3 regions of the Streptomyces sp. NPDC020884 genome follow, and region 2 is predicted to be linked to each of the others. Evidence: riboswitches for the same ligand, from Rfam matches in the RefSeq annotation. Region 2 holds a riboswitch; each other region holds the start of a gene.
What was found. Region 2 has a riboswitch for thiamine pyrophosphate ahead of thiC (phosphomethylpyrimidine synthase ThiC). Riboswitches for the same ligand answer to the same signal wherever they lie in the genome.
Positions count from the first base shown of each region.

Region 1: it holds a riboswitch for thiamine pyrophosphate, as region 2 does, so the genes downstream of both, ACH4UK_RS07295 (thiamine ABC transporter substrate binding subunit) here and thiC (phosphomethylpyrimidine synthase ThiC) in region 2, are expected to answer to the same signal.
Region 3: it holds a riboswitch for thiamine pyrophosphate, as region 2 does, so the genes downstream of both, thiO (glycine oxidase ThiO) here and thiC (phosphomethylpyrimidine synthase ThiC) in region 2, are expected to answer to the same signal.

Region 1 covers NZ_JBIRRY010000002.1:102,450-106,264, forward strand. The annotation lists gene ACH4UK_RS07290 (ABC transporter permease) at 1-816, opposite strand, end outside; gene ACH4UK_RS07295 (thiamine ABC transporter substrate binding subunit) at 897-1,991, opposite strand; TPP riboswitch at 2,073-2,189, opposite strand; gene rlmN (23S rRNA (adenine(2503)-C(2))-methyltransferase RlmN) at 2,248-3,354, opposite strand; gene ACH4UK_RS07305 (phosphatidate cytidylyltransferase) at 3,464-3,815, opposite strand, start outside.
Region 2 covers NZ_JBIRRY010000005.1:261,674-265,488, reverse strand. The annotation lists gene ACH4UK_RS18050 (SsgA family sporulation/cell division regulator) at 1-363, shown strand, start outside; gene ACH4UK_RS18045 (YibE/F family protein) at 386-1,732, opposite strand; TPP riboswitch at 1,803-1,936, shown strand; gene thiC (phosphomethylpyrimidine synthase ThiC) at 1,929-3,749, shown strand.
Region 3 covers NZ_JBIRRY010000001.1:345,606-349,420, forward strand. The annotation lists gene ACH4UK_RS01570 (Rv2175c family DNA-binding protein) at 1-231, opposite strand, end outside; gene ACH4UK_RS01575 (NAD(P)/FAD-dependent oxidoreductase) at 313-1,557, opposite strand; gene ACH4UK_RS01580 (hypothetical protein) at 1,587-1,928, opposite strand; TPP riboswitch at 1,992-2,104, shown strand; gene thiO (glycine oxidase ThiO) at 2,102-3,283, shown strand; gene thiS (sulfur carrier protein ThiS) at 3,280-3,540, shown strand; gene ACH4UK_RS01595 (thiazole synthase) at 3,543-3,815, shown strand, end outside.

The sequences.
Region 1 (3,815 bases), on a different contig from region 2:
GGCGCCACGCGGCCGGCGGGAGGTCTGGGCCGGGTCGACCAGCTTCAGCGCCCGCTCCCGGCGGCGTACGGTCGCGGCGTGCACGGCGAGGATCGCGCCGACCGCGGCGAACTGCACGAGGGTCAGCACGGCGGCCGTCGGCAGATCAAGGAGTTGCGCGGTCTGCCGGTAGATCTCCACCTCGAGGGTGGAGTAGGCCGGACCGCCGAGGATCTGCACGACGCCGAAGGAGGTGAAGGTGAACAGGAAGACCATCAGCGCGGCGGCGGCGACGGCCGGGGCGAGGGCGGGCAGCGTCACCCGGCGGAAGGCGGCGAACCGGCCGGCCCCGAGCACCCGGGCGGCCTCCTCCTGGCGCGGGTCCAGCTGGGACCAGAGCCCGCCCACCGTCCGGACGACCACGGCGTAGTTGAAGAACACGTGGGCCAGCAGGATGGCCCACACCGTGGTGTCGAGGCGGACCCCCCACAGTTCGTCGAGGAGCCCGCCGCGCCCGAGCAGCGCCAGGAACGCGGTCCCGACGACGACGGTCGGCAGCACGAACGGCACCGTGACGACCGCCCGCAGCACCTGCTTGCCGGGGAAGTCGAACCGGGCGAAGACATACGCCCCGGGCAGGGCGATCAGCAGGGTGAGCGCGGTCGAGGCGAGGGCCTGCCAGGTGGTGAACCAGAGGACGTCCAGGATGTCCGGGCGGGCCAGCACCTCGCCGATCCGCCCGAACTGCCAGTCGCCGCCCGCCTTGAGGCCCCGGCCGACGATCGCGGTCACGGGATAGGCGAAGAACACCACGAAGAACGCGACGGGCACGGCCATCAGGCCGAGCCGCACCGCGGTCCCGCGCCGCCCGGCCCCCCGGACGGGCGGCGCGGGGCGGGCGGTCTTCTCCTTGGGCCCTACTTCAGGACCAGCGACTGCCACGACTGGATCCACTGCTCACGGTTGGCGGTGATCTTCTCGGGCGCGACGGTGGCAGGCGTCTCGACGGTCTCGCCGTGCTTCGTGAACAGCTCCGGCAGCTCGGCGTCCTTCACGACCGGGTTCACGAACATGGTGAGCGGCATGTCCTCCTGGAACGTCTTGCTGATCAGGAAGTCCAGCAGCGCCTTGCCGCCCGCCTCGTTCTTCGCCCCGGTCAGCAGTCCGGCGTACTCGGTCTGCCGGAAGCAGGTGCCGGTGGCGACTCCGGTGGGGGCCTCCTTGGGCTGCGGGTCGGCGTAGAGCACCTCGACGGGCGGGCTGGAGGCGTAGCTGACGACGAGCGGCCGGTCCGCGTTGGCCTTCTTGCCGCCGGCGGAGCCGGAGAACTCCTCGTTGTACGCCTGCTCCCAGCCGTCGACGACCTTGACGCCGTTGGCCTTCAGCTTCTTCCAGTACGTCTCGTAGCCGTCCTCGCCCTGGGTGGCGACGGTGCCGAGGAGGAAGCCGAGACCGGGCGAGGAGCTGGCGGCGTTCTCGGTGACGAGGAGGTTCTTGTACGCGGGCTCGAGCAGGTCCTCGAAGGTCTTCGGCGGCGCGAGCTTCTTGTCGGCGAAGTACTTCTTGTCGTAGTTGACGCAGATGTCACCGGTGTCGACGGGCGTGACCCGGTGCTTGTCGTCCGTCTGCGTGTCCGCCGCGACCCCGTCCAGGCCCTTGGCCTCGTACGCGGTGAACAGACCGTTGTCGAGGGCGCGGGAGAGCAGGGTGTTGTCGACGCCGAAGAAGACGTCGCCGCGCGGGGAGCCCTTGGTCAGGATCTCCTGGTTGAGCGCGGCCCCGGCGTCGCCGCTCTTGAGGATCTCGACCTTGTAGCCGGTCTCCTCGGTGAACGCCTTCAGCACCTTGTCCGAGGCGTTGAAGGAGTCGTGGCTGACCAGGGTCACGGTCTTGGAGCCGCTGCCCTTGGACGCCCCGGAGCCCGACGGGCCGTCGTCGCCGCAGCCCGCGAGCACGGAGACGCCCAGAGCGGCGGCGAGCGCGGTCGCCGCGTACTTCGTGGTGGTGTTCATGTGATTCCTCCTGGAGGTGACCAGGAAGAGACGCGGCCCCGCCCGCTGTCCGGCGAACCGGAAGCGGGCAGGGCGCAACAGCTTGAGTAAGGTCCGAACTTCCTACCCGGAATGACCCGGGCGAGGTTCAGAGGGTCTGCGGCCAACCTGTCCTTGGTGCCGCACTCTCAGCGCTGTGGCGCTCCCCTGTCGGAATATGAAGTTGATTTCGGGCCCAGGCTACACCGGCGGTTTTCGGCCGCCCGCCCGGGAGAGGCTAACGCTCGGAGGCCGCCAGCTGACCACAGGCCCCGTCGATCTCCTGACCACGGGTGTCCCGGACGGTGACGGGCACGCCGTGGGCCGCGATGGCCTCGACGAACGCCTTCTCGTCCTCGGGCCGCGAGGCGGTCCACTGGGAGCCGGGCGTGGGGTTCAGCGGGATCAGGTTGACGTGCACCCGCTTGCCCTTGAGCAGCCGGCCGAGCCGGTCGCCGCGCCAGGCCTGGTCGTTGATGTCCCGGATCAGGGCGTACTCGATGGAGATCCGGCGGCCGGACTTCTCCGCGTACTCCCAGGCGGCGTCCAGCACCTCGCGGACGTTCCACCGGGTGTTGACGGGGACCAGAGTGTCGCGCAGCTCGTCGTCCGGGGCGTGCAGCGAGACGGCGAGACGGCACTTGAAGCCCTCGTCGGCGAAGCGCAGCATGGCCGGGACGAGGCCCACGGTGGAGACGGTGATCCCGCGCTGCGACAGACCGAGGCCATCCGGCTCCGGGTCGGTGAGCCGGCGGATCGCTCCGACGACGCGGTTGTAGTTGGCGAGCGGCTCGCCCATGCCCATGAAGACGATGTTGGACAGCCGCGCGGGCCCGCCGGGCACCTCGCCGTCGCGCAGCGCGCGCATGCCGTCGACGATCTGGTGCACGATCTCGGCGGTCGACAGATTGCGGTCGAGGCCGGCCTGTCCGGTGGCGCAGAAGGGACAGTTCATTCCGCAGCCGGCCTGCGAGGAGATACACATCGTGACGCGGTCGGGATAGCGCATCAGGACGGACTCGACGAGCGTCCCGTCGTGCAGTTTCCACAGCGTCTTGCGCGTGGTGTCGTCGTCGCAGCTGATGTGCCGGATCACGGACATCAGGTCGGGGAACAGCGCCTCGGCGAGCTTCTCCCGCGCGGCCGCCGGGATGTTGGTCCACTCCGCCGGGTCGTGCGCGTACCGCGCGAAGTAGTGCTGCGAGAGCTGCTGGGCGCGGAACGGCTTCTCACCGGTCGCGGCGACCGCTTCCTTGCGCTCGGCGGGCGTGAGGTCGGCGAGGTGCCGCGGGGGCTTCTTGGCTCCGCGGGGCGCGACGAAAGTGAGTTCTCCGGGCTTAGGCATGGTTCATCCAGTGTCGCAGACAGACGGGTGAGGGCCCGCCGCCCTGTGGACAACGGACCCTCACTCGTAAAACGTGCAGGTGGGACGGTGTTTCGTGGTGCCGAGGCGCTCAGCCGGAGCCGACGAACAGCACCAGGAGCAGCCACACGACCGGCGCGGTCGGCAGGAGCGAGTCCAGCCGGTCCATGATGCCGCCGTGGCCGGGGAGCAGCGTGCCCATGTCCTTGATCCCGAGGTCCCGCTTGATCATGGACTCGCCGAGATCGCCGAGGGTGGCGCTGGCCGCGACCGCGAGGCCGAGCAGCAGACCCTGCCACCAGGCGCCGCCGTCGATCAGGAACTCCATGCAGAGCGCGCCGGCGACCATCGCGAAGGCGACCGCCCCGAGCAGGCCCTCACGGGTCTTGCCGGGGCTGATGCGCGGGGCGAGCTTGTGCTTGCCGAAGCGCCAGCCGACCGCG
Region 2 (3,815 bases):
GAGCTCCGGTACGAGGTCGGCGATCCGTACGCCATCCGGATGACGTTCCACCTGCCCGGCGATGCCCCTGTGACCTGGGCGTTCGGTCGCGAACTGCTGCTGGACGGGCTCAACAGCCCGAGCGGCGACGGAGACGTGCACATCGGGCCGACCGAGCCCGAGGGCCTCGGCGATGTGCACATCCGGCTCCAGGTCGGCGCGGACCGTGCGCTGTTCCGGGCAGGGACGGCGCCGCTGGTGGCGTTCCTCGACCGGACGGACAAGCTCGTGCCGCTCGGTCAGGAGCACACGCTGGGTGACTTCGACGGGAACCTGGAGGATGCGCTCGGCCGCATCCTCGCCGAGGAGCAGAACGCCGGCTGACCGGGGTGCTCGTGGCGGCCCGTCAGCCCGTCTTGCGGCGGCGGCCCCGGCCGGTCCGCGCGGGTGCGGCCGTAGCCGCCGATGCGCCACCGGGCCCCGGGCGGTCCGCGGAGACGACCAGCGCGGCGAGTGCCGTGGTCACCGGCACCGAGGCGACCAGGCCGATCGACCCGACCAGCGTGCGGACGATCTCCTCGGCGACCAGCTCGCTGTTGGCCACCGTCCCCACACTGCTCTGGGCGATGGAGAAGAGCAGCAGCAGCGGCAGCGCCGCGCCCGCGTACGCCAGCACCAGGGTGTTGACCACCGAGGCGATGTGGTCCCTTCCGATCCGGATCCCTGCCCGGTACAGCCCCTTCCAACCCATCTCCGGGTCCGCCTGGTGCAGTTCCCAGACCGCGGAGGTCTGGGTGACCGTCACATCGTCGAGCACGCCGAGCGAACCGATGATGATGCCGGCCAGCAGCAGACCGCTCATATCGATGTCCGGGTAGAGGCCGTGGATGAGGCCGGTGTTGTCGTCGGTGTTGCCGCTCAGGCTCGCCCAGCCGATGAACAGGGAGCCCAGCAGCCCGATCAGCAGCAGTGAGATCAGCGTGCCGACGACCGCGACCGATGTCCGGGCCGTCACCCCGTGGCACAGGTAGAGGGCCGCCAGCATGATCGCGCTGGCCCCGATCACCGCCACGACCAGCGGATTCGAGCCCTGCAGGATCGCGGGCAGGATGAACAGGGTCAGAACGGCGAACGACACGACCAGCGCCACCAGCGCCATCAGCCCGCGGAGCCGGCCCACCAGGACCACCGCCAGCGCGAAGATCCCCGCCAGCAGCGCCATCGGAAGCTTCCGGTCCACGTCCGTCACGGAGTACTGGAGGTCGCGGGGCGCGTCGGGGGCGTACGCCACGACCACGCCCTGACCCTCGCTCAGCTGTCGGGGCGCGTCCGGCTGGACCACCTCGACGAACCTGCGGCCCTTGTCGTCGCCGCTGGTCACCTCGATGGTGGCCTTCGCGCACTCCCCCTCCTGCTCGTTGACGGCCTCCCGGCCCGAGGGCGTGGAGGTGTCGCCGGTCGGGGGCACCTGCGCGGCGTTGACGTCCGCGCAGTCGACGTTGACGACCTGGACGACCTTGCCGTCCTGGGTCTGCCGGTCGAATCCGACGCCGGTGCGCTCGTGGTCGGGCGCGCCGCCGGGCCAGAACGCGATCAGACCGACGACGACCGCCGTCGCGAACGGAATCAGCACGGCGGCGATGACCTTGCGCAGGTGCCGGGAGACCGGGGCGGCCGGTCCGTGGCTGTGGGTGTGGCCGTGAGTGTGGCCCTGGGGCGGCTGGGGAGCGGGGTCGCTCTGGGGGGAGGTCACGGGGCGATCATCGCAAGAATGGGAGGGCCCTCTGGTCAGCTCGCCGGAAAGGACGCTAGCGTGGAGGCACCTTTGCACACGCGGGAGCTCGGAGCACCGGGCTGAGAGGGCGCTGATCGCCGTACATCCGTACGGGAAACGCTGCGCCGACCGCCGAACCTGTTACCGGGTAATGCCGGCGTAGGGAGTAGGTCTCATGACCACAGCGGACGCACGCACGCCTGCCTCGAAACAGAACGACGGAACGCCGAACGGCACGACGCCGGACGACGGGATCCGGAACGACGAGGCCGGGAAGTCCATCGGCTGGCACAAGGGGTACGTCCAGGGCTCGCGCCCGGACCTCCGGGTGCCGGTCCGACAGGTGCACCTCACCAACGGCAAGGACGTGACGCTGTACGACACGTCGGGGCCGTACACCGATCCCTCCATCGACACCGATGTCCGCCGCGGCCTCGCGCCCCTGCGGGAGAACTGGATCATCGCCCGCGGCGACACCGAGGAGTACGCGGGCCGTCCGGCCCGCCCCGAGGACGACGGGCTCAAGCACACCTCGCCGCGCGGCGGACTGCGCAACCTCGACGCCGTGTTCCCCGGCCGCCCGCGCCAGCCGCGCCGCAGCCGCGACGGCCGTCCCGTCACCCAGCTCGCGTACGCCCGACGGGGGGAGATCACCCCGGAGATGGAGTACGTGGCGATCCGGGAGAACGTCGAGGCCGAGGTCGTCCGCGAGGAGATCGCGGAGGGCCGGGCCGTGCTGCCGGCCAACGTCAACCACCCCGAGATCGAGCCGATGATCATCGGTAAGCGGTTCCTGGTGAAGGTCAACGCCAACATCGGCAACTCGGCCGTCACCTCCTCCATCGAGGAGGAGGTGGACAAGATGACCTGGGCGACCAAGTGGGGCGCGGACACGGTCATGGACCTGTCCACCGGCCGCAACATCCACGCCACCCGCGAATGGGTGCTGCGCAACTCCCCCGTGCCGATCGGCACCGTTCCGCTCTACCAGGCCCTGGAGAAGGTCGACGGCCGGGCCGAGGAGCTGACCTGGGAGATCTACAAGGACACCGTCATCGAGCAGGCCGAGCAGGGCGTGGACTACATGACGGTGCACGCCGGAGTGCGCCTGCCGTACGTCCCGCTGACGGCCCGTCGCAAGACCGGAATCGTCTCGCGCGGCGGCTCGATCATGGCGGCCTGGTGTCTCGCGCACCACAAGGAGTCGTTCCTCTACGAGCACTTCGAGGAGCTCTGCGAGATCCTCGCGGCGTACGACGTCACCTACTCCCTGGGTGACGGGTTGCGTCCCGGTTCGATCGCGGACGCCAACGACGAGGCGCAGTTCGCCGAGCTGCGCACGCTGGGCGAGTTGAACTCGATCGCCAAGCGGTTCGGCGTCCAGACCATGATCGAGGGCCCCGGGCATGTCCCGATGCACAAGATCAAGGAGAACATCGACCTCCAGCAGGAGATCTGCGAGGAGGCGCCGTTCTACACGCTCGGCCCGCTGACCACGGACGTCGCGCCCGCCTATGACCACATCACCTCCGGTATCGGCGCTGCGATGATCGCTTGGTGGGGTACGGCGATGCTCTGCTACGTCACGCCCAAGGAGCACCTGGGGCTGCCCAACCGGGACGACGTGAAGACGGGTGTCATCACCTACAAGATCGCCGCCCACGCGGCCGACCTCGCCAAGGGGCACCCGGGCGCGCAGGAGTGGGACGACGCCCTCTCCGACGCGCGGTTCGAGTTCCGCTGGGAGGACCAGTTCAATCTGGCCCTCGATCCGGACACGGCGCGGGAGTTCCACGACGAGACGCTGCCCGCCGAACCGGCGAAGACGGCCCACTTCTGCTCGATGTGCGGGCCGAAGTTCTGCTCGATGAAGATCTCCCAGGACATCCGGCGTCAGCACGGCGGTTCTCAGGAGGAGATCGAGGAGGGCATGGCCGCCAAGTCGAAGGAGTTCGCGGCCGCCGGCAACCGGGTCTACCTGCCCATCGCCGACTGACCGTCCGCCCCGACCCCTGGCCGCCGGCCGTCCCCGGCGGCCAGGGGTGTTCTGTTCCTTATGAGT
Region 3 (3,815 bases), on a different contig from region 2:
GTCCCTCAGGAGGGTCAGGGTGCCGGCAAGGCCCTTGACCACCTTGTCGCCGTCGATGAAGGCGGCGGGCACCTGGAGCGTCCGCTTCTCACCACGGCGCACGGCGATGAGCTGGCCATCCCGGACCAGCTGCCGTACACGCGTCACCTCGACATCGAGCTTTTCCGCGATGTCGGGGAGGTGGAGCCAGGCGGGGACGAGAGCATCGGTCTTTGCGTCAATCTCGGTCACGAGGACAAGCGTGCCATCCCGGACCGACAGCCGGTAGCCGGGCCGACCGTACGGGGGTCGGTCCGGCGGCTGCCGGGGCCGTCACAGGGCGGCGGACTTCAGCGGTACGGCGGGGTCGGCCACCTTCTCCGGGTCGAGAGCGGCCCCCGACCCGATGAGCCTGCGGCCCTGGGCGAGGTCGCGCGGGCGGCCCACGGCGAGCACGGCGACCAGCGCGCCGTCGCGCAGCCAGCACACCGACCAGGCGGCGTCCGCCCCGTCGCCGCGCCACAGCAGGGTGTCGGCGTGCGCGTGGTGGCCGGCGTACTGCACGAAGCGGCCGAACTGCTCGGACCAGAAGTACGGGACGGGGTCGTAGACGGGGAGCGGTCCGCCGTCCTGGGCGGCCATGATCGCGGCGGCCACGGTGCGCGGGCCCTGGAGGGCGTTGTCCCAGTGGTGGACGAGCAGGCGCGTTCCGTAGCGGGCGGAGGGGAAGGAGGCGCAGTCCCCGACCGCGTACACATCGGGCAGGGAGGCGCCGAGCGCGCTGTCCGCGGTGACCGAGCCGTCCGGGCCGAGCGCGATCCCGGAGCCGGCCAGCCAGCCGGTGGCGGGGCGCGCGCCGATGCCGACGACCACGGCTCCGGCGGGCAGGGCGCGGCCGTCCGCGAGGATCACGGCCCCTTCCTCGACCCGGTCGACCCGGGCCCCGGTGAGGAGTTCGGCGCCGCTGTCGGCGTACCAGGCGGCCATGGGGGCGGCCACCTCGGCGGGCAGGGCGCCCGCGAGCGGGCGGGCGGCGGCCTCGACGACGGTGACCGCGCAGCCGGCGGCGCGGGCCGCGGTGGCGAACTCCGCGCCGATCCAGCCGGCCCCGACGACGACCACGTCGTGCTGCCGGTCCAGGACGGGCCGCAGCCGGGCGGCGTCGTCGAGGGTGCGCAGCAGATGGACGCCGGGCACGCCTTCGGTGCCGGGCAGGGTGAGGGGCTCCGCGCCGGTCGCGAGGACCAGGACGTCGTAGGGGACCGGCCCGTCGGCGGTGTCCAGGACATGGTCGGCGGCGCGCAGGGCGATGACGTCCAGGCCGAGGCGCAGGGTGATGTCCAGCGCCTCGAAGTCGATGTCGAAGGCGGAGTCCTCGGCCTTGCCCAGCAGCACGGCCTTGGACAGCGGGGGGCGGTCGTAGGGCTGGTGGGGCTCGGCGCCGATCAGGGTGACGGGCCCGGTGAAGCCCGCCTCGCGCAGGGCCACGGCGCTCTGCACGCCCGCCATGCCCGCTCCGACGATCACGGCGTGCCGTGTCCCCTGCCGTGCCGTCCGCTGCCGCGTCTGCTCGCTCACGCGGACCAGTCTATTCATCTGACGTAGGGTCAGATAGATACTTCCTCGACCACGCTGGTTCCGCTGCCCTCCTGGGACTCCCAGGCCCACCGCTCCGCCAGCCGCACCCGGCCGTCAGCGAGGTCGAGCACCGTGGAGAGGCAGTGCCCGGACGAGGTCGTTCCGTCCTGCTTGAGCTGGACGTAGCGGAAGTCCAGCGCGTCCCCCTCGCGGGTGCCGACGAGGTGGCCGCGGACCACGTCGCCGCCCGCGTACTCGGCCCAGATCCGGCCGTCCCGCTCGTGGTAGGTGAAGCGGGTGCGGGTGCCGACCTGGCCGGGGGCCTGGTCGGCGACGGGCGAGAGGACGAGTCCGTCGAGTGAACGGGCCACGGTGGCTGCTCCCTTGGCCGGCCGCCCACGGGCCGTGGGCGGGTGGGTTTAGGGTGGCCACGGTAGAACACTCGCGGGAGCCCGGACGCACCGGGCTGAGAGGGAGGCTGGACGGCCTCCGACCGTACGAACCTGATCCGGGTCATGCCGGCGAAGGGAGGGGCTGGACACCCATGCGCGTCTCGGGGAGAAACTCCGGATCCGACGTCCTCGTCATCGGGGGCGGCATCATCGGCCTGGTCACCGCGTGGCGGGCCGCCCAGCGCGGGCTGCGCGTCACGGTGGCGGACCCCGCACCGGGCGGCGGCGCCGCGCAGGTCGCGGCGGGCATGCTGGCCGCCGTCACCGAGCTGCACTACGGCGAGCAGATGCTGCTCGGGCTCAACCTCGCTTCCGCCGCCCGCTATCCGGCGTTCGTGGCCGAGCTGGAGGAGGCGAGCGGCCGGGAGACCGGCTTTCGCACCTGTGGCACGCTCGCCGTCGCGCTCGACTCCGACGACCGGGCCCATCTGCGCGAGCTGCACGCCCTCCAGGAGCGTTCGGGCCTGGAGTCGGTCTGGCTGAACGGCCGCGAGTGCCGCCGCCTGGAGCCGATGCTGGCCCCGGGCGTGCGGGGCGGCCTGCGGGTCGACGGCGACCACCAGGTGGACCCGCGTCGCCTCGCCGCGGCGCTGCTGTCCGCGTGCGAGCGGGCCGGGGTCGCGTTCCGCCGGACGACCGCGGACCGGCTCACCGTCACCGGGGGCCGGGCAGCCGGGGCGCTGCTCGGCGACGGCAGGGAGTTCGCGGCCGATCAGGTCGTGCTCGCCGCGGGCAGCCTCAGCGGCCGGCTCGCGGGGCTCCCGCCGGAGCTCGTGCCGCCGGTCCGCCCGGTCAAGGGCCAGGTGCTCCGGCTCACGGTGCCACCGGCGTACGCCCCCTTCCTCAGCCGCACCGTGCGCGCCGTGGTCCGGGGCGGCCACCTCTACCTCGTGCCGCGGGAGAACGGCGAGCTGGTCGTCGGCGCCACCAGCGAGGAGATGGGCTGGGACACGACGGTCACCGCCGGCGGGGTGTACGAGCTGCTGCGCGACGCCCACGAGCTGGTCCCCGGCATCACCGAGCTGCCGCTCACCGAGACCCGGGCCGGTCTGCGCCCGGCCACCCCCGACAACGCCCCGCTGCTCGGCCCGACCGCCCTGCCCGGTCTGCTGCTCGCCACCGGGCACCACCGCAACGGCGTCCTGCTGACCCCCGTCACCGGGGACGCGATGGCCGACGTCCTGACCACCGGCGAACTGCCCGAGACGGCCCGCCCCTTCGCGCCCGGCCGATTCGCACCCGCCGCCCCCGTACTCCAGGAGCAGCCCGTATGACCCAGCAGCCCGCCGTCCCCGAGCCCGGCTCCGAGCCCGTCCCCTCCGGGGCCCCGGTTTCCGTCTCGGTGAACGGGGAAGCCCGTGTCGTTCCCGCCGGGACGGCCCTGGACGCCCTCGTGGCCACCCTGACCCCGGCCCGCTCCGGGGTCGCCGCCGCCGTCAACGAGAGCGTCGTCCCGCGCGGCCAGTGGGCCGCCACCGCACTCGGCGAGGGCGACCGCGTCGAGGTCCTGACCGCCGTACAGGGAGGCTGACCATGTCGGACGACGTCTTCACGCTGGGGCCCGCCACGTTCGGATCCCGGCTGATCATGGGCACCGGCGGGGCCCCCGGCCTGGAGGTGCTGGAGCGCTCGCTGATCGCCTCCGGCACCGAGCTGACCACGGTCGCGATGCGCCGGCTGGACCCGACCGTGCAGGGTTCGGTGCTCTCGGTGCTGGAGCGGCTCTCCATCCACGTCCTGCCGAACACCGCGGGCTGCTTCACCGCGGGTGAGGCGGTGCTGACCGCCCGGCTGGCCCGGGAGGCG